Regions from separate parts of the Sporanaerobacter sp. genome, predicted to be linked through region 2. Evidence: a T-box and tRNA genes for the amino acid it is inferred to sense, from the RefSeq annotation. Region 2 holds a T-box; the other holds one or more tRNA genes.
What was found. A T-box is a leader RNA that pairs with one kind of tRNA and senses whether it is charged. The one in region 2 lies ahead of metG (methionine--tRNA ligase), so its partner is inferred to be a tRNA-Met.
Positions count from the first base shown of each region.

Region 1 (9,747 bases), 840 kb from region 2:
ATTGTTTATACATACAACCATCATTTATGATAACATCTGTTTAAATTATATTTCGGAAAAAAATGAAAAAAAATTGTGGAACGAAGGTTAGTTAAATAAATAAAAGACCTTGTAATCTAAATGATTACAAGGTCTTATATGGTGTACCTACAGGGACTCGAACCCTGAACCTCCTGATTCGTAGTCAGACACTCTATCCAGTTGAGCTATAGGTACTTATATGGAGGCGGCACCCAGATTTGAACTGGGGGTAAAGGTTTTGCAGACCTCTGCCTTACCACTTGGCTATGCCGCCATTTTAAATTTATTGACTTAAAAACTTACCTCCAACACCAGCGGCCCCAACTAAGCGATTCGCACCAAATCAAAGATTTGGGCTCTCTGCTTATGCCTTACCACTTGGCTATGCCGCCATTTTATTTTTTATAAAATAATGGAGCGGGTGAAGGGAATCGAACCCTCGCAACCAGCTTGGAAGGCTGGGGCTCTACCACTGAGCTACACCCGCATGACATGGAGCGGAAGACGGGATTCGAACCCGCGGCCCTCGCCTTGGCAAGGCGATGCTCTACCTCTGAGCCACTTCCGCATATTTGGTGGAGGAGACTGGATTCGAACCAGTGAAGGCTGAGCCAACGGATTTACAGTCCGTCCCCTTTGGCCAACTCGGGAACTCCTCCTAATGATTTGGAGCTGGTGAGAGGACTTGAACCCCCAACCTACTGATTACAAGTCAGTTGCTCTGCCAATTGAGCTACACCAGCATAACTATTAAGATCGAAACTTCAAAAACTGAGATACTATTCTAGGCGGCTCCGACTAAGCGATTCACGCAAAATCGAAATACACGATTTTGGTTCTCTGCTTATGCCAATTGAGCTACACCAGCATAACTATTAAGATCGAAACTTCAAAAACTGAGATACTATTCTAGGCGGCTCCGACATTTGTAATTTTCTGTCGAAGACAGAATAAATGGCGACCTGGAAGGGACTCGAACCCTCGACCTCTAGCGTGACAGGCTAGCATTCTAACCAGCTGAACTACCAGGCCACATTAGCCTTTCGGCAATTTTAAATTATAACTTTCAACCCTTTAGGTTGGATTTGGTGGGCGCAATAGGGCTCGAACCTATGACCCCCTGCTTGTAAGGCAGGTGCTCTCCCAGCTGAGCTATGCGCCCAAATTGGTGACCCTACCGGGATTCGAACCCGGGTTACCGCCGTGAAAGGGCGATGTCTTAACCGCTTGACCATAGGGCCATATTACATAAATTTAAAATTGGTAGCGGCGAACGGATTTGAACCGCTGACACTGCGGGTATGAACCGCATGCTCTAGCCAACTGAGCTACGCCGCCATGGATAAATAAATGGTTGCGGGAGCCGGATTTGAACCAGCGACCTCCGGGTTATGAGCCCGACGAGCTACCAAACTGCTCCATCCCGCGTCAGTCCAATGATTGGTGCCGGGAACCGGAATCGAACCGGTACGATCTTTTAGGGATCGCAGGATTTTAAGTCCTGTGCGTCTGCCTGTTCCGCCACCCCGGCAATATTTTGGCTCCTGGGGTGGGACTCGAACCCACAACCTACCGGTTAACAGCCGGTTGCTCCGCCATTGAGCTACCCAGGAATATTTATCTGGCGATGTCCTACTCTCCCAGGGCGTTGCCACCCAAGTACCATCGGCAGCTAAAGAGGCTTAACTTCTGTGTTCGGTATGGGAACAGGTGTGACCCTCTTGCTATAATCACCAGGTAAAGCCTTTCGGCAATTGTAAATTACAAATGAACTACATTCGCAATTTTTTCAAAATCTTGATTTTGAAAATCTAACACAGTAAGATAATTGGTCAAGCCCTCGACTTATTAGTATCCCTTAGCTAAAGATATTGCTACCCTTATACCTGGGACCTATCAACCAAGTGGTCTACTTGGAGTCTTACCTTAAAAAGTGGGAAATCTCATCTTGAGGGGGACTTCGTGCTTAGATGCCTTCAGCACTTATTCCTTCCAGACATAGCTACTCAGCTGTGCCTCTGGCGAGACAACTGATGCACCAGCGGTCTGTCCATCCCGGTCCTCTCGTACTAGGGACAGCTCCTCTCAAATTTCCTACGCCCACGACGGATAGGGACCGAACTGTCTCACGACGTTCTGAACCCAGCTCGCGTGCCTCTTTAATGGGCGAACAGCCCAACCCTTGGGACCTACTCCAGCCCCAGGATGAGACGAGCCGACATCGAGGTGCCAAACCTCCCCGTCGATGTGGACTCTTGGGGGAGATAAGCCTGTTATCCCCGGGGTAGCTTTTATCCGTTGAGCGATGGCCCTTCCACTTGGAAGCCACCGGATCACTAAGTCCAAGTTTCCTTCCTGCTCCACTTGTAGGTGTCGCAGTCAAGCTCCCTTCTGCCTTTACACTCTTCGCACGATTTCCGACCGTGCTGAGGGAACCTTTGAGCGCCTCCGTTACTCTTTAGGAGGCGACCGCCCCAGTCAAACTGCCCAACTGACAGTGTCCCAAGACTGGATTCACAGTCTCTGGTTAGAATTTCAGCATTGCAAGAGTGGTATCCCAAGGTTGACTCCACCAAAGCTGGCGCCCTGGTTTCCAAGTCTCCCACCTATCCTGTACAAGCAATACCAAAATCCAATGTCAGCCTACAGTAAAGCTCCACGGGGTCTTTCCGTCCTGTCGCGGGTAACTCGCATCTTCACGAGTACTACAATTTCACCGGATCCCTTGTTGAGACAGTGCCCAAGTCGTTACACCTTTCGTGCGGGTCGGAACTTACCCGACAAGGAATTTCGCTACCTTAGGACCGTTATAGTTACGGCCGCCGTTTACTGGGGCTTAAGTTCAGAGCTTCGCTTGCGCTAACCCTTCCCCTTAACCTTCCAGCACCGGGCAGGTGTCAGCCCCTATACATCGTCTTTCGACTTAGCAGAGACCTGTGTTTTTGGTAAACAGTCGCTTGGGCCCATTCACTGCGACCAATCAAGGCTTACGTAGCAAGTACTTCACCTCAATTGGCACCCCTTCTCCCGAAGTTACGGGGCTATTTTGCCGAGTTCCTTAACAAGGGTTCTTCCGCACATCTTAGGATTTTCTCCTCGCCTACCTGTGTCGGTTTGCGGTACGGGTACCTAACATACTCGATAGAGGCTTTTCTTGGCAGTGTGGATTCAGCTGCTTCGCTACTTAATTTTCGCTCCCCATCACTTCTCAAGACTCTCCTACGGATTTGCCTATAGGAGCTCTCTACAAGTTTGGACGCACTCAACCAACGGTGCGTTCAGCCTATCCTCCTGCGTCACCCCATTTCTCAAACGCATGTAGGTAGTACAGGAATCTCAACCTGTTGTCCATCGCCTACGCCATTTGGCCTCAGCTTAGGTCCCGACTAACCCTGAGAGGACGAGCCTTCCTCAGGAAACCTTAGGCTTTCGATGGGTAGGATTCTCACCTACCTTATCGCTACTCATGCCAGCATTCTCTCTTCTGTACAGTCCACCACTCCTTACGGTATAGCTTCAGCCCGTACAGAATGCTCCTCTACCGATGCAAATGCATCCCACAGCTTCGGTGATAGGTTTGAGCCCCGGAAATCTTCGGCGCAAAGTCACTCGACCAGTGAGCTATTACGCACTCTTTAAATGAGTGGCTGCTTCTAAGCCAACATCCTGGTTGTCTGTGTAACCTTACATCCTTTTCCACTTAACCTATACTTAGGGACCTTAGCTGGTGATCTGGGCTGTTTCCCTTTTGACCACGAAACTTATCTCCCGTAGTCTGACTCCCAAGAAACATGACTATGGTATTCGGAGTTTGATAGGTTTTGGTAACACTACGTGCCCCTAGACCATTCAGTGCTCTACCCCCACGTCACTTATCTTGAGGCTAGCCCTAAAGCTATTTCGAGGAGAACCAGCTATATCCGGGTTCGATTGGAATTTCACCCCTACCCACAGGTCATCCGATAGTTTTTAAACACTAAGCGGTTCGAGCCTCCACGAAATTTTACTTTCGTTTCACTCTGCCCATGGGTAGGTCACCCGGTTTCGGGTCTACGATATACAACTAAACGCCCTCTTAAGACTCGGTTTCCCTACGGCTCCACTACTTAATAGCTTAACCTCGCTATATATCGTAACTCGCTGGCCCGTTCTACAAAAAGTACGCGGTCGCACATATAAAGTGCTTCCACTGCTTGTAAACATAGGGTTTCAGATTCTATTTCACTCCCCTCCCGGGGTTCTTTTCACCTTTCCCTCACGGTACTTCTTCACTATCGGTCACCAGTTAGTATTTAGCCTTGGGAGGTGGTCCTCCCTGCTTCCCACAGGATTTCACGTGTCCCGTGGTACTCTGGATCACGGCTATAAGCTATTTTGTTTCGCCTACAAGACTATCACTTTCTATGGTAGGCCTTTCCAGACCTTTTCGACTACAAAATATACTTATTTTATGCCGGTCCACAACCCTCATAGAGAAAACTCTACGAGTTTGGGCTCTTTCCCGTTCGCTCGCCGCTACTTAGGAAATCGAATTTTCTTTCTCTTCCTCAGGGTACTTAGATGTTTCAGTTCCCCTGGTGTTCCCTCATCTACCTATGTATTCAGTAGATGATACCTAAAGTTTGTTTAGGTAGGTTTCCCCATTCGGAAATCTCCGGATCAAAGCTTGCTTGCAGCTCCCCGAAGCGTATCGGCGCTTACCCCGTCCTTCATCGGCTACTGGTGCCAAGGCATTCACCCTATGCTCTTATTAGCTTGACCAGTGAAAATTGTATTATATATATAAGACAATTTTTTTCTTACTGTGTAGTTTTCAAAGTTCAATTTGAAATTTCCAACCCTTTAGGTTGAATCTGGTGGAGATGAGGAGATTCGAACTCCTGACCCCCTGCTTGCAAGGCAGGTGCTCTCCCAACTGAGCTACACCCCCAAATTAAAACAGCGTGAAACACATCGCAGTTTCGCAACTCAAATCTATTACTCCCTAAGGTCGTATAGATTTGGTGCTCATTGCGTTTGACTTAACTTGCTCACTTACGTTCACTAAGTTAGGTCATAATCTCCTTAGAAAGGAGGTGATCCAGCCGCACCTTCCGATACGGCTACCTTGTTACGACTTCACCCCAGTCATTGACCCTACCTTCGGCGGCTGCCTCCTTACGGTTAGCTCACCGACTTCGGGTATTGTCAACTCCCATGGTGTGACGGGCGGTGTGTACAAGACCCGGGAACGCATTCACCGCGGCATTCTGATCCGCGATTACTAGCAACTCCGGCTTCATGTAGGCGAGTTGCAGCCTACAATCCGAACTGGGATCGGTTTTGTGGGATTAGCTCCTTATCACTAAGTGGCTGCCCGTTGTACCGACCATTGTAGCACGTGTGTAGCCCAGGACATAAAGGGCATGATGATTTGACGTCATCCCCACCTTCCTCCGATTTGTCATCGGCAGTCTCTTTAGAGTGCACAGCCTAACTGTTTGCAACTAAAGACAAGGGTTGCGCTCGTTGCGGGACTTAACCCAACATCTCACGACACGAGCTGACGACAACCATGCACCACCTGTCTCCCCAGTCCCCGAAGGGAAGGAACTATCTCTAGTTCGGTCCGGGGGATGTCAAGCCCTGGTAAGGTTCTTCGCGTTGCATCGAATTAAACCACATGCTCCGCTGCTTGTGCGGGTCCCCGTCAATTCCTTTGAGTTTCAGTGTTGCCACCGTACTCCCCAGGCGGAGTGCTTAATGTGTTAACTGCGGCACCGAGGTTTGACCCCCGACACCTAGCACTCATCGTTTACGGCGTGGACTACCAGGGTATCTAATCCTGTTTGCTCCCCACGCTTTCGTGCCTCAGCGTCAGTTACAGTCCAGAGAGTCGCCTTCGCCACTGGTATTCCTCCTAATATCTACGCATTTCACCGCTACACTAGGAATTCCACTCTCCTCTCCTGTACTCAAGCCTCACAGTTTCAAATGCTTACCACGGTTAAGCCGTGAGATTTCACATCTGACTTACAAGGCCGCCTACGCACCCTTTACGCCCAATAAATCCGGACAACGCTCGCCCCCTACGTATTACCGCGGCTGCTGGCACGTAGTTAGCCGGGGCTTCCTCCTAAGGTACCGTCATTATCGTCCCTTAGGACAGAGCTTTACGATTCGAAAACCTTCATCGCTCACGCGGCGTCGCTGCATCAGAGTTTCCTCCATTGTGCAATATTCCCCACTGCTGCCTCCCGTAGGAGTCTGGACCGTGTCTCAGTTCCAGTGTGGCCGTTCACCCTCTCAGGCCGGCTACCCATCGTCGCCTTGGTGAGCTATTACCTCGCCAACTAGCTAATGGGACGCGAGGCCATCTTGTACCGCTAAATCGCTTTGACTTGAAAGTCATGCGACTTTCAAGTGTCATAGGGTATTAATCCCGGTTTCCCGAGGCTATCCCCTAGTACAAGGCAGGTTCCTCACGCGTTACTCACCCGTCCGCCGCTAAGAAATACATAATTCCATCCGAAGATTTCTTTATGTATTCTTCGCTCGACTTGCATGTGTTAGGCACGCCGCCAGCGTTCGTCCTGAGCCAGGATCAAACTCTCATAAAAAAGTTTTACCTGTCTTAAAAATTTTAATTAAACTCAAGGATTGTTTCACGCTGTTCAATTTTCATGGTTCTTTTGAGTTGCTTTATCAATATAGCACATTCTGAAATCTTTGTCAACTTTTTTTACTAACTTTTTTAAAAAACTTTTGCTATATTTTCTTCAGCAACAATATGAAATGTTATCATATTATTTGCCCTTTGTCAATACTTCAATTTGTTTTCTCGTACAAAGGACATATATTAAATTAGCACATTTTTAGCTATTATTCAACTTTATATTTGCTAAAAAAATATAAAATAATATGAATTAAATAATTAAAACTCCCATATTCTCATTTTTATTCACTTTTTCATTAAAGTTGATATTTTGAAACTATACTTCCTAATGCTATGGAATAAAGTTTTGCTTCATGGCTATCAGCTCTAGATACTAAAACAACTGGAGCTTTGGCTCCCATAACTATTCCTGCAGATTTTCCTCCTGCAAAATAAGTGATACTTTTCCCTATTCCATTTCCCATCTCTATATTTGGCACTAATAATATATCAGCATCCCCTGCAACCTTGCTATTATATCCTTTAATTTCAGCTGCATGCTTTGAAACAGCTAAGTCAAGCGCCATAGGCCCATCTACTATTACTCCACTTTCAAACTTTCCATTCTCACACATTTTTTTTAGTTCAGCTGCATGAACAGTTGCTTCCATTTTAGGATCAACTTTTTCTTTAGCAGCAAGACATGCAACTTTTATTTCATCATTTCCAAGAGCTTTACAAACTTTGACACTATTTTCAATGATTTTTACCTTATCTTCTAACCCTGGGACTAAATTCATGCCTCCATCTGTTAGATAGATTATTTTATGATAGCTAGGTATTTCATACAACATAGTATGACTCAAAAGACTATCTGTTCTAAGACCATATTCTTTGTTTAATATTTGTTTTAAAAGAATAGATGTATCTACTAGCCCTTTCATTATAAAATGAGCTCTACCTTCACTTACAGCCCTTACTCCAATTTCTGCAGCTTTAGCTAAATCACACTCATCAATTATTTCACAATCTTGAAGTCTAAGACCTTTTTCTTCAATAATACTCTCTGTTTTCTTCTTATCACCAATCAAAATAGGTTCAATTATTCCAATATTTCTAGCTTCTGAAACTGCTTCTAGTACTTCTTCATCGTGCGAAGCAACTACTGCTAATTTCATTTTCTCTTGATACTCGAACTTTAAAAGTTCTTCCAACTTATTTATTGCCATATATACTCCCCCTTGAATTTATTTTATAATTCAAATTTCAAAACAATAAATATTCCAACATAGTTATTATACATTATTTATTCGATTTATCTCATCTAAATTCATTTTAATTTTTTTGACCATATCATCTTGAGGAGCTAATTTATAGGCCCTTTCTATATCTAATGTAGCCATATCATATAAACCTAATTGATAATATACAACTCCTCTATTACATATTATTTTATAATCATTTTCATCTTTACCTATCCCAATTGTAAAAGTTTCTATAGCTTCTTTAAATTTTCCAATTGAAAAAAGACATATGCCTAATTCATTGTACAAATCTACTACATCACCATTTAATTCAATTCCATTATTAAAATGTTCTATAGCCTCTTCTAAATTTCCTATATTTTTATAACATAATCCTATCATATATTCTAAATTCCACCAATTTTCATGTCTTATTTTTAAGTTTATAAATTTCTCTAATGCTCTGTCATATTTACCTGAATAAAAAAGATTAAGTCCCTCTTCATAATTTGAATCATCTTCGATATTAGCTATTTCTTCCCTGACTTCTTGTTTTCTCTCTTTATCATTATCAAAAAGTAAGAATTTCTCCCATATAATTTTAGCTTTTAAAAATTGTCCAAAGTATTTATAATGATATCCAAGTTTATAATAAGCAAGAGAATAATTTTCTGATATATCTAATATGGTCTCAAAACATTTAGTAGCTTCCCTTAAAAAAACTTCTCCTTCTTCTTCTCTCCCAGTACAAATCAATTTTTTTGCTTTTTCTTCAAGACAAATACCATAATTAAACATTCCTTTTGTATTTTTACTATCAATATTAATTAAGGCTCTAAAATAAACTATAGCTAATTCATAATTTGATTCTGTTAAATATATCATGCCTTTATTGAAAATATAATCTTTTATTTCGCAGCTATATGCAGACAATATTTCTATATACTTGTCCCTATATTTAAAATTTGGATCTATACCTAGCGTATAGATAATTCCTTCAATTATATGAGAAATTTTTATTTCCTCATCTATTTTTCCCTTGTTTATTTCTTCAATTAAGACATCTGTTATAATAGGCAAAGGTATATAATCCTCTATAATGCAGTCATTTACCTTAATGCTTGAACCTTTTTTAATTTCTATAAATGCCAAATTTTTAGCTTTATCTTTAAAATAATTTTCTATTATTTCCATTCTCATCACCCACTAATCATTAAGTTTTTTCATGTACATTCTCTTTCTCATAGTACTAGTACTTAAAAGTTCAAATAAATAACCTCTATATATCATGAAAAAAGAAAACAAAAGTTGACCAAAAAGATAATTTAATATTCCTTTTATGGAAAAGTCAAAATCATACATTATGTGAGTCATGAACACATCTGATATGATATTGCCTGTTAATTTATATAATATAAAGAAAAATAATATATTTGGTATTAACCAATTTAACCAATTTTCTCTCATAAAATCAAAGGAATAAGTTATTGATTCCCAAGATGAATAAGATTTTTGATAAACTATCTCTGGAAGTGGATTAAATATTATAAGTATCAATAAATTTATTATAATATTTATCCTAGTTGCAGAAGTAGGTATAATATTTCCTAATCTCCCTAATAAAAAATTTAAAATCCATGCAATAAAAAATATTCCATATACTTTCCAAAGAAAATAGCTAAAACCTTCCTTGACATTTTTTAAATTAATCCTATCGTATTTTATCACATTATATAATAAATAGAGATAATTAGATATAAGACTACTAGATATTATAGCAGCAGCAAATCCAACCAGTATATTTAAAAAGCCTCTAAATAAATAATTTATTATACTAAATAACACCAA
Region 1 is NZ_CP181252.1:80-9,826, forward strand. Features, by position in the region: tRNA gene ACFWUA_RS00005 (tRNA-Arg) at 140-216, opposite strand; tRNA gene ACFWUA_RS00010 (tRNA-Cys) at 222-295, opposite strand; tRNA gene ACFWUA_RS00015 (tRNA-Gly) at 435-508, opposite strand; tRNA gene ACFWUA_RS00020 (tRNA-Gly) at 515-589, opposite strand; tRNA gene ACFWUA_RS00025 (tRNA-Tyr) at 595-680, opposite strand; tRNA gene ACFWUA_RS00030 (tRNA-Thr) at 689-764, opposite strand; tRNA gene ACFWUA_RS00035 (tRNA-Asp) at 977-1,053, opposite strand; tRNA gene ACFWUA_RS00040 (tRNA-Val) at 1,108-1,183, opposite strand; tRNA gene ACFWUA_RS00045 (tRNA-Glu) at 1,188-1,262, opposite strand; tRNA gene ACFWUA_RS00050 (tRNA-Met) at 1,283-1,359, opposite strand; tRNA gene ACFWUA_RS00055 (tRNA-Met) at 1,373-1,449, opposite strand; tRNA gene ACFWUA_RS00060 (tRNA-Leu) at 1,463-1,552, opposite strand; tRNA gene ACFWUA_RS00065 (tRNA-Asn) at 1,560-1,634, opposite strand; rRNA gene rrf (5S ribosomal RNA) at 1,641-1,759, opposite strand; rRNA gene ACFWUA_RS00075 (23S ribosomal RNA) at 1,850-4,782, opposite strand; tRNA gene ACFWUA_RS00080 (tRNA-Ala) at 4,876-4,951, opposite strand; rRNA gene ACFWUA_RS00085 (16S ribosomal RNA) at 5,090-6,620, opposite strand; gene ACFWUA_RS00090 (bifunctional enoyl-CoA hydratase/phosphate acetyltransferase) at 6,973-7,884, opposite strand; gene ACFWUA_RS00095 (tetratricopeptide repeat protein) at 7,951-9,093, opposite strand; gene ACFWUA_RS00100 (hypothetical protein) at 9,106-9,747, opposite strand, start outside.
Region 1: it encodes a tRNA-Met, which carries the amino acid that the T-box ahead of metG (methionine--tRNA ligase) is inferred to sense. The anticodon was not compared.

Region 2 (9,747 bases):
TTATATGAAGGTGGGAGGGGGTATTGTAAATGAGGAGGACAACTTTGCTATATCAAGACATGAAATAGCTTGCAATCTTGAAGATATAATAAGTATTGCAAGTTATCTATTGTGTCAAGGGGGAAAGTTTTTTATGGTTCATAGACCCCATAGACTTGTAGATATAATATGGTTTTTGAGAAAATACAATTTAGAACCTAAGTCTATTCAATTTGTTCACCCTAAATATGATGAAAAGCCTAATATTTTACTTATTATGAGCATGAAGGGTGGAAAATCAGAGTTAAAATTTGAAAAACCCTTGTATGTGTACAATGATGATGGTACTTATACAGATGAAATATATAAAATTTATGGAATGGATGTGGAAAATAGAAATGACTAGTGGAAATCTTTACATTTGCCCTACTCCCATAGGAAATTTAGAAGATATAACTATTAGAACTTTAAATGTATTAAATGAAGTAGATTTAATAGCTGCAGAAGATACAAGGCATACTATAAAACTGTTAAATCATTATGAGATAAAAAAACCACTCACAAGCTATCACGAACACAACAAATGGGAAAAGGGAAAATTCTTGTTAGAAAAACTTGAAGCTGGAGAAAATATTGCGCTGGTATCAGATGCTGGAATGCCTGGCATATCAGATCCTGGGGAAGAGTTGATAAGAGAAGCTATTTCAAAAAAAATAAAAGTAGTAGTTCTTCCGGGACCTACAGCATCTATTACAGCACTTGTATCCTCGGGACTTCCTACAAGTAAATTTGTTTTTGAAGGATTTTTGCCTTCCAACAAAAAAGATAGAAAAAAAGAGTTAGAAAGATTAAAAAATGAAGAAAGAACTATTATACTTTACGAAGCTCCTCATAGGCTTATGGATCTTCTAAAAGATATGTATGAAGTACTGGGGAATAGACGTATTTCTATTTCAAGAGAATTGACTAAAATTCATGAAGAAATTTTTAGAGGTACTGTAGAAGAAGGAATAGAAAAATACAGAGAAAATAGAAAAGGAGAATTTGTCATTGTAGTAGAAGGTGGAAAAGTAGAAAAGGAAACTCCACTATTAGATATTCCTATAAAAGAACACATAAAATTGTATATGGAAAATGGATTTTCCAAAAAAGAAGCAATAAAAAAAGTATCCAAAGATAGAGATATACCTAAAAATCAAGTATATAAAGAGAGTATAGATTTATGAAGACAAATCCCATCCAATATGGATGGGAGAAAATCTTATTTTTTAAGTTCTTCAAGACAAGCAGGACAAATGTTTTTGCCTTTGAATACTTGAACGTCTTTAGCTTGTCCACAGAAAATACAAGCAGGAGCATACTTTTTAAGTATGATTTGTTCTCCGTCAACGTAAATTTCCAAAGCATCTTTTTCAGCAATTTCCAAAGTTCTTCTAAGCTCTATAGGTATAACTACTCTACCTAGCTCGTCTACTTTTCTTACAATACCAGTTGATTTCATTTAAGAATACCTCCTATTATTTAGTATGTATCGACTTTTTTCTACAATTTAAATTGTACCATATATACCATTTTAAGTCAACCTGTTTTTTTAAAATATTTCACAAAAAAACAATATAAATTTTCAAACAAGTTTTCCTCAAACAAATATTGTATTATACTTATATATAGAAGTATGAAGGGGTGATATTTTGTACGGATTGAGTGAGGAATTGAAAGAAAAAGTTATACGCTTAAATTCTAATTTGTGTAATAAATACAATGAACTTCTTAAAATGGATATTGGAGAAATAAAAGATTATATCGATGAAAATATAGGAGAAATAGTTGAAATAGAAAAGATGAATAGTGCAGAAATAGAAAAATATTTAAAAAATGGTGGGATAATTGGAGTTGATGGTTCTAAAAATAGAATTGGTGGAGCCTATCCTCATTATTTAGAAATCTATCAGGGTTTAGCTAAAAGTTCTATATATGACAATTCTCCAATTTACAAGGCAGATTTTTACACTCCATTATATACAGAAGAGGAAAGTGAACTTATTGAAAGGCTTAATGGAAATGAAGAGGCAATTAAAAACTATAAATTAGCTGGTATAGAAGTAGATGTAGCTTTGGAAGGGGTCAAAAAGTACAATCCCTATGCTATCATGATGGATGGTTCTCTTATACGATATGATATAGAGTGTTTTGAAAAGTGGATAGAACTTCGCAGAGAATGTGAAAACAGGGGAGTTGTACTTATAGGCGTGATAAAAGATATAAAAACTTCCATTATTGGAGAAAATTTAGCTAAAGATAAAATCTTGCATACGGCAGAAAATTTATATGATAGAGAACTACTATATGGACTTCTCAAGTATGGAGAGATGATTAAAATAAAAGATGCAGTGGCAAAGAAACCTAAAGAAGGATTTACTTCTATATTTATGAGAAGTTCCAATGCCCCTAGTGTGATTGGAATGGATATACTAGATACTCAAAGAGAGCATATAGAAGAAATGGCAAGGCTTGTATTTACTCTTACACCGGAAAATAGTAGGGGTGTGCCACTATGGCTTGATATAGTAGATAGTGAAGTGAAAATATCGGATAAGATGATGCGTAGTATTTTGCAAACTTATTTAGACAGAGAAATACTTGAAAAACTTTTTATATCTGAAAGAGACAAAAGAACACTTTAGGGGGGATTTTTGATGAAGGTTGTAGGAATTACCACTCAACAAGAGGTATATGTAGGTTCTAAAGATAGAAACTTTAGAATAAATGAGTTTTTAATCATAATGGATGAAGTTCAAGGCGATTTAATGGGAGAGGTTGTAGAGGCCAATACTTACAATAGATACATACCGCTAAATATAAATGGAGATTTGGTAGACTCCAGCGTATTGGAATCCTTAAGAGCCATAGGATACAATATAGATGAAGATACTATATATATTGCCAAGGTAAGACTTATAAATGAAGCTCAGTATCCAGTAGAAACTGGCTCTGATGTAAGAGTACCTAAATTTCATGAAGTAAAGGATTTTATGGTCAAGGCGAATAAAGAAGAAGGATTGGTTTTGGGTCTCATAAGAAATACAGATCAAATGGTAGACGATATGGATGAGGAACTTAAAAATATACTCTATACCTTTGAAGATGATAAGCTTGAACCTCAAAGGGGTATACCCTATATACTTGATTTAAAGTCTATGCATCAATATCCTCATATAGGAGTGTTTGGTGGTTCTGGATCTGGAAAATCCTTTGGACTTAGAGTAGTTTTAGAGGAACTTATGAAGTTAAATATACCTACAATAGTTCTAGATCCTCATTTTGAAATGGATTTTTCTGAAATGCAGGAATATCTTCCTGATGATGAAAAAGAAGATTTCATTGGAAAATTTAAATGCCTTCAAGTTGGCTATGATGTGGGAGTTAAATTTGAGGATTTGAGTCCTCAAGATTTAAAAAATCTATTAGATGCTTCTAGTACACTTACTGATGCTATGAACAATGTAGTAGATATATTGTACAAGCGAAAAGATTCCTATCAAAGCTTTCATGATAGACTCAAGATGCTTTCTGAAGCTCAAGAAGAGGGTTCCCAAGAAAAAATAAAAAAAAGAATAGAAGAGGCTACAACCACTTCAGAAACAGAAGCTTGGAAAAAGAGAAAGGAATTGTATGATTCTTATGACAAAACCTGTCCTTATAGTTCTGTAAAGGGAATATTTTGGAGACTTAAAAAATTGTACAATGAAGGAATATTTTCAAATGATATTCACGAGATAGAAGAAGGATTAAAACTTGGGAAACTCATAGTTGTTCAAGGAAGCACTAGAATGCTACAGGTATTTAGCACTTATTTATTAAATAATCTCTATCACAAGAGAAGAGATTTTAAAGATGCATTATATAAACACACAACTAGCGAATATTTTCCACCATTTTTTATAGTCACAGATGAAGCTCACAATTTTGCTCCAAAGGGATATGAATGTCCTTCAAAAGCTGTATTAAAGGAAATATCCCAAGAAGGAAGAAAATATGGAGTGTTTTTGATATTGGCAACCCAAAGGCCTACTCTTTTGGAAGAAACTATTACAGCTCAGCTAAATACAAAGTTCATCTTTAGGACTGTCAGATCATCAGATATACAGACCATAAGAGAAGAAACAGATATAAAAGAAGAAGAGGCAAGGAGACTTCCCTATCTAAAATCTGGAGATGTATTTATATCTTCTGCTACTATGGGACGTACTATATATGTGAGAATACGAGCTTCAAAGACCAGAAGTCCTCATACATTAAATCCTTTTGATGAGCTTAAAAAATATAGCAAGGAAGAAGAAGAGAAGTTTTATAGAATCATAAAAGATAAACTTCCTATAAATGAATGTCAATTTTTATCTATATTGGGGGAAGTTGAAAAAGAGTATGGGGAAACTATTACTATGGATCAATTAAAAGAAAAAATGGAAAAACTAGTAGTGAGTGAAAAAATCGAAAAAGTAGCTACTCCTTTTGGAGATATGTATAAATAAAAGTTCTTATAGTTCTCCTCTTTTCATATATTCTAAATGGAAGGGGAGATTTTTTATGATGAGCACCATTTGGTTTTTGCTCATAACTATAGGAATAGTATATTCTATATTTTCTGGGACAATTGGAGATATAAACAATATCATCATAAAAGAAGCAGGAGAGGCAGTGACTTTTGCCATAAGTCTTATGGGAATAATGTCTTTTTGGCTTGGGATCATGAATATAGCAAAAGAATCTGGATTTCTAGAAAGGTTGTCAAAGTTTTTTAGCCCTGTAATGAGGTTTTTGTTTCCAGATATCCCCAAAAATCATCCTGCTGAAGGATTTATTCTCATGAATATCATAGCTAATATGTTTGGAGTAGGCAATGGAGCTACAGCTTTTGGATTAAAAGCTATGGAAGAGATGAATAAATTAAACAAGAATAAAAAAAAGGCTACCAATGCCATGTGTATGTTTCTCGTCATAAATATGTCCTCTGTTCAACTGATCCCACTGACTGTACTTAAAATTAGATATGATACTCATTCAGCTGATCCAACGGGGATAGTGGGACCTGGTATTATAGCTACTTCTGTTTCTACTATTGTGGGAATAGTGGCTGTAAAACTTTTTGAAAAGAGTGATTGTTCATGAAGGTTATATCCATAGTTCTTGTCCCTTTTATGACATTGACTATAATTATTTATGGATATTTAAAAAGAATAGATATATATTCTGCTTTTGTTGAGGGAGCAAAAGAAGGACTAAAGACTTCGATAAAGATAATGCCATATCTTATAGCTATTTTTGTTTCTATAGGAATATTTAGGGGTTCCCATGCTCTTTATATGCTCATGGATATATTAAGCCCTATCATGGAATTTGTAGGGATTCCTGTAGAGGTACTTCCATTGCTCATTATGAGGCCTATTTCAGGTAGTGGAGCATTGGGTGTAGTAAAAGACATCATAGAAAACTATGGCCCAGATTCATTTCCAGGGCAAGTAGCTTCAATCATGATGGGTTCTTCTGAAACTATATTTTATACTATGGCTGTATATTTTGGCTCTATTGGCATAAAAGATCATAGGTATACACTGAAAGCAGCCATGATATCTTATATTGCTTCTATATTTGCTTCAGTTTTTGTATGCAATATATTTTTTTGAAAGTAGGAAGACTAGGAATATTCCTAGTCTTCTAATATATAAACTTTTACTTTTCTTCTACCAAAAATTTTGGCCTCTTTTCCACTTGTAAAGAATAAATCAATTCTGTTACCTTTTATAGCGCTACCTGTATCCTCTGCTACCGCAAAACCATAATCACTCCTACCATCAAGAGATTCAACATAAAGTTTAGTTCCTAGTGGAATAACTCTAGGGTCTACTGATACAACTCCAGGTCTTGCTTTTGTACCTGATGCTGTAATTCCATATCCTCTGTCACCAGGCCTTTTTCCACAACTTGCATAGGATAAATCATAAGCAGTTGCTACTACCGTGAGAACTTTTTTATATCTTACATTTCCTCTTGAAGAAACATAAATTTCTTTTTCCTTAGTACCTTTCTCAATTACTTTTGGTATGGGATTAGAAACAAGTTTTTCAGATATAAGTTTTTCAGAAACCAACTGGCCATTTTTAAATACTTTTTTTACTTGAATTTCTTTAAGCCCTGTTTTGCCTTCTTGTACAACTTTTGAAGTGCCTTTTTCTAATTTGTTGGTTTTCCTTACAACTTCTTCAAAAGGGATATCTTTTTTGACTGTTTCAACAATTTCATCTACATTGACTACTTCAATTTCATCCATAGGATTTACTTTTGCACTTAGTGCTGGATAAGTATAGTCATTTTCATCTAAATCTATATTTACATCTTTCAATATATTTTCTACAGTGTCTTCTGTGGACTTTACTTCCAATGTCTTTTCGCCAAACTTTATTTTATAAATTTTAGGTGTTTTTATTGTTATAGTAGTATCTTTCTTTAGCTTGTCAGTAGCCTTGTGGCTAATATATCCTCCTTCCTCTAATTTAATTCCTTCGCTTTGGAGAACATCACCTACAGTAGGTTTTAATGTTCTTATTGTTTTTTTGCTATCATCTATGCAAATAGTAACTGTTTTAGTCTTTTCCTCATAAATGCCTAAACAAATTATAGCTGCTATAGCGAGGATAGTTGTAATTTTCAGATAGCGCTTAGGTTTTACTGAAAATTCATCCATGTTTTTCCCTCCTCAAGTTTGACTTATTGTATTCTATTTAAAAAGAAATTGTTTGTCAAATTTTTTGGTAAAAAGTTAGAAAATTAGATAAATTCAGAAAAACACTTGATAAATAGCTATTATATCCAATTGTAAAAATAATTATTCTTCATTTTTAGAAAAATATCAGATTTTGTCGAAAAAAAATTTAGTGCCTCCAAGCCGCATAAATACTGGCAAAGCTCAGAAGCACTAGTCACAAAATTTCAGGAAAATTTAAGGATATTTTTGGTAAAAACCTACTATTCCTCTATTTCTTCAGTACTTGTAGGTAAAAAATTTTCTGTTTCTTCAGGTAAAAAATTTTTTGTATCTTCTGTTTCTATAGGATTTTTATACATTCCACATTGGTTCATGCAGAATTCCATGCATTGCCTAAAATTTGGATCCATCATTGGACACATGATGGTTACGTTATTTGCTGGATAAATAGGCATTTCATTTACATATGGATCATATATAGGCATATAGTTTTCATACATAAAAGTATCCATAGGATATAGTGGTGGAACTGCAGGCATATAAGGGTCGAACATATAAGGGTCTTGGTTCATAGGTAAATACATAAAAAAATCAACTCCTTTTAAAATTTTAGCTAATATTATTATATGTACTTAATAAATACTGGCTACTATCTTTTTATCCTTGACATTTTATCATTAATCTTGTATATTATTTAAATAAATAGAGTATTATAAAATAAAGGTAATGCAGGGAAGAGTAGGTCTGTATTTTGAACATTAGAGAGCTGGGAAAGGTGAAAGCCAGCGTTCAAAGCCTTACCGAATATGGCCCCTAAACTGTATAGCTGAAAAAAGTAGGCTATAACGGGTTTGCAACCGTTAAGATTGCAAGGTTATGATTGTAACCTATAGAGATTTAAACTGTGAAGTTTAAATGAATTGGAGTGGTACCGCGAAGAATACCTTCGTCTCTATTGTTTTAGAGATGGAGGTTTTTTGTTTAGAAAAAAATAAGGAGGAATTGAAATGAAGAATTATTATATTACTACACCTATATATTATCCAAGTGACAATCTTCATATAGGGCATACTTATACTACTGTAGCTGCCGATACTTTAAAGAGATATAAAAAGCTTATGGGATATGATGTAATGCTAGTTACTGGTTCTGATGAGCATGGGCAAAAAATACAAGAAAAGGCAAAAGAAAATGGAGTATCTCCAAAAGAATATGTAGATGGAATAGTGAAAGACATCAAAGAACTTTGGGCAATGTTAGACATATCTTATGATGCTTTTACAAGGACTACAGATATTGAACATGAAAAGGCAGTACAAAAAATATTTGAAAAGCTATACAATAAGGGGGACATTTACAAATCATATTATGAAGGATTGTATTGTACACCTTGTGAATCTTTCTGGACAGAAAGTCAACTTGTAGATGGAAAATGCCCTGACTGTGGAAGAGAAGTTCACAAGACCAAAGAAGAAGCTTATTTTTTCAAGCTTTCAAAATATAGAGATGATCTCATAAAATTGTTTGAAGAAAATCCAGAATTCTTGCAACCTGAATCTAGAAAAAATGAAATGCTTAACAACTTTTTAAATGCAGGATTGGAAGACCTTTGTGTATCTAGGACTACTTTTGATTGGGGAGTAAAAGTTCCTTTTGATGATAAACATGTTGTATATGTATGGTTAGATGCATTGCTTTGCTATTTAACTGCATTGGGATATGGCACAGAGAATGATGAAAAATTTAAAAAGTATTGGCCTTGTGATGTTCATTTAGTGGGAAAAGAAATAGTTAGATTCCATACTATTATTTGGCCAGCAGTACTCATGGCATTGGATATAGAATTGCCAAAGAAAGTGTTTGGTCATGGTTGGATATTGTTTGAAAATGACAAGATGTCAAAATCCAAAGGCAATGTCATATATCCAGAGCCAATCATTGAATTATATGGAATAGATTCTTTTAGGTATTTCTTGCTAAGAGAATTTTCCTTTGGTCAAGATGGTTCATTTTCAAGAGAAAAATTCTTGACTAGGCTCAATTCAGATTTGGCCAACGATTTAGGGAATTTAGTGAGTAGAACTGTGACTATGGTAGAAAAATACAACGATGGACTTATTCCAGAAGCTCTAAAGGCTGGTGAATTTGATGATGAACTTAAAGAATTGGCAATAGGTGTATCAGAAAAAGTTGAAGAGCATATGGATAAGTTGAATTTTAGTGGAGCATTAGAAGAAATTTGGAAACTTATCAGAAGGACAAATAAATATATAGATGAAACTACTCCTTGGGTTCTTGCAAAAGAAGGAGATAGTGAAAGATTAAATACGGTTCTTTACAATTTATGTGAAAGTTTAAGGATTGTATCTATACTCATAAGGCCTTTTATGGAAAGAACTTCAGATGAGGTAAGAAGACAATTGGGCTTTTCAGATAAAAATATTTCTTGGGATGATTCGAAAGTATGGGGACAAATACCAGTAGGACAAAAAGTCAATAGAGGAAATCCAATATTCCCAAGGCTAGATATAAAGAAAGAACTAGAAAGACTAGATGAAGCCAATTCAAAACTCATAGAAGAAAGAAATGCTAAAAAAGGTAAAGAAAAAAAGGAAGAGAACTATATAACTATTGACGATTTTGATAAAATAGAATTAAAAGTAGCAGAAGTTTTGAGTGCAGAAAAACATCCAAATGCAGATAAACTTTTGGTATTGCAATTAAAGGTAGGAGAAGAAAAAAGGCAAGTAGTATCAGGTATAAGAAAATACTATAGTCCTGAAGATTTAGTTGGCAAAAAGGTAGTACTTGTGTCAAACTTGAAACCTGTAAAATTAAGGGGAGTAGAGTCTCATGGAATGGTATTGGCAGCAGAAAAAGATGGAGTGCTTACATTGGTGAGTACCCTAGAAGATATACCATCTGGAGCTACAATAAGTTAATAGGAGTTGAAAAATATGCTTATAGATAGTCATGCTCATTTAGATGATGAAAGATTTGACAAG
Region 2 is NZ_CP181252.1:841,466-851,212, reverse strand. Features, by position in the region: gene ACFWUA_RS04085 (tRNA1(Val) (adenine(37)-N6)-methyltransferase) at 1-385, shown strand, start outside; gene rsmI (16S rRNA (cytidine(1402)-2'-O)-methyltransferase) at 378-1,205, shown strand; gene ACFWUA_RS04075 (AbrB/MazE/SpoVT family DNA-binding domain-containing protein) at 1,241-1,480, opposite strand; gene ACFWUA_RS04070 (DNA double-strand break repair nuclease NurA) at 1,671-2,663, shown strand; gene ACFWUA_RS04065 (ATP-binding protein) at 2,676-4,511, shown strand; gene ACFWUA_RS04060 (nucleoside recognition domain-containing protein) at 4,567-5,148, shown strand; gene ACFWUA_RS04055 (spore maturation protein) at 5,145-5,663, shown strand; gene ACFWUA_RS04050 (3D domain-containing protein) at 5,687-6,721, opposite strand; gene ACFWUA_RS04045 (hypothetical protein) at 7,003-7,326, opposite strand; T-box leader at 7,460-7,699, shown strand; gene metG (methionine--tRNA ligase) at 7,750-9,684, shown strand; gene ACFWUA_RS04035 (TatD family hydrolase) at 9,700-9,747, shown strand, end outside.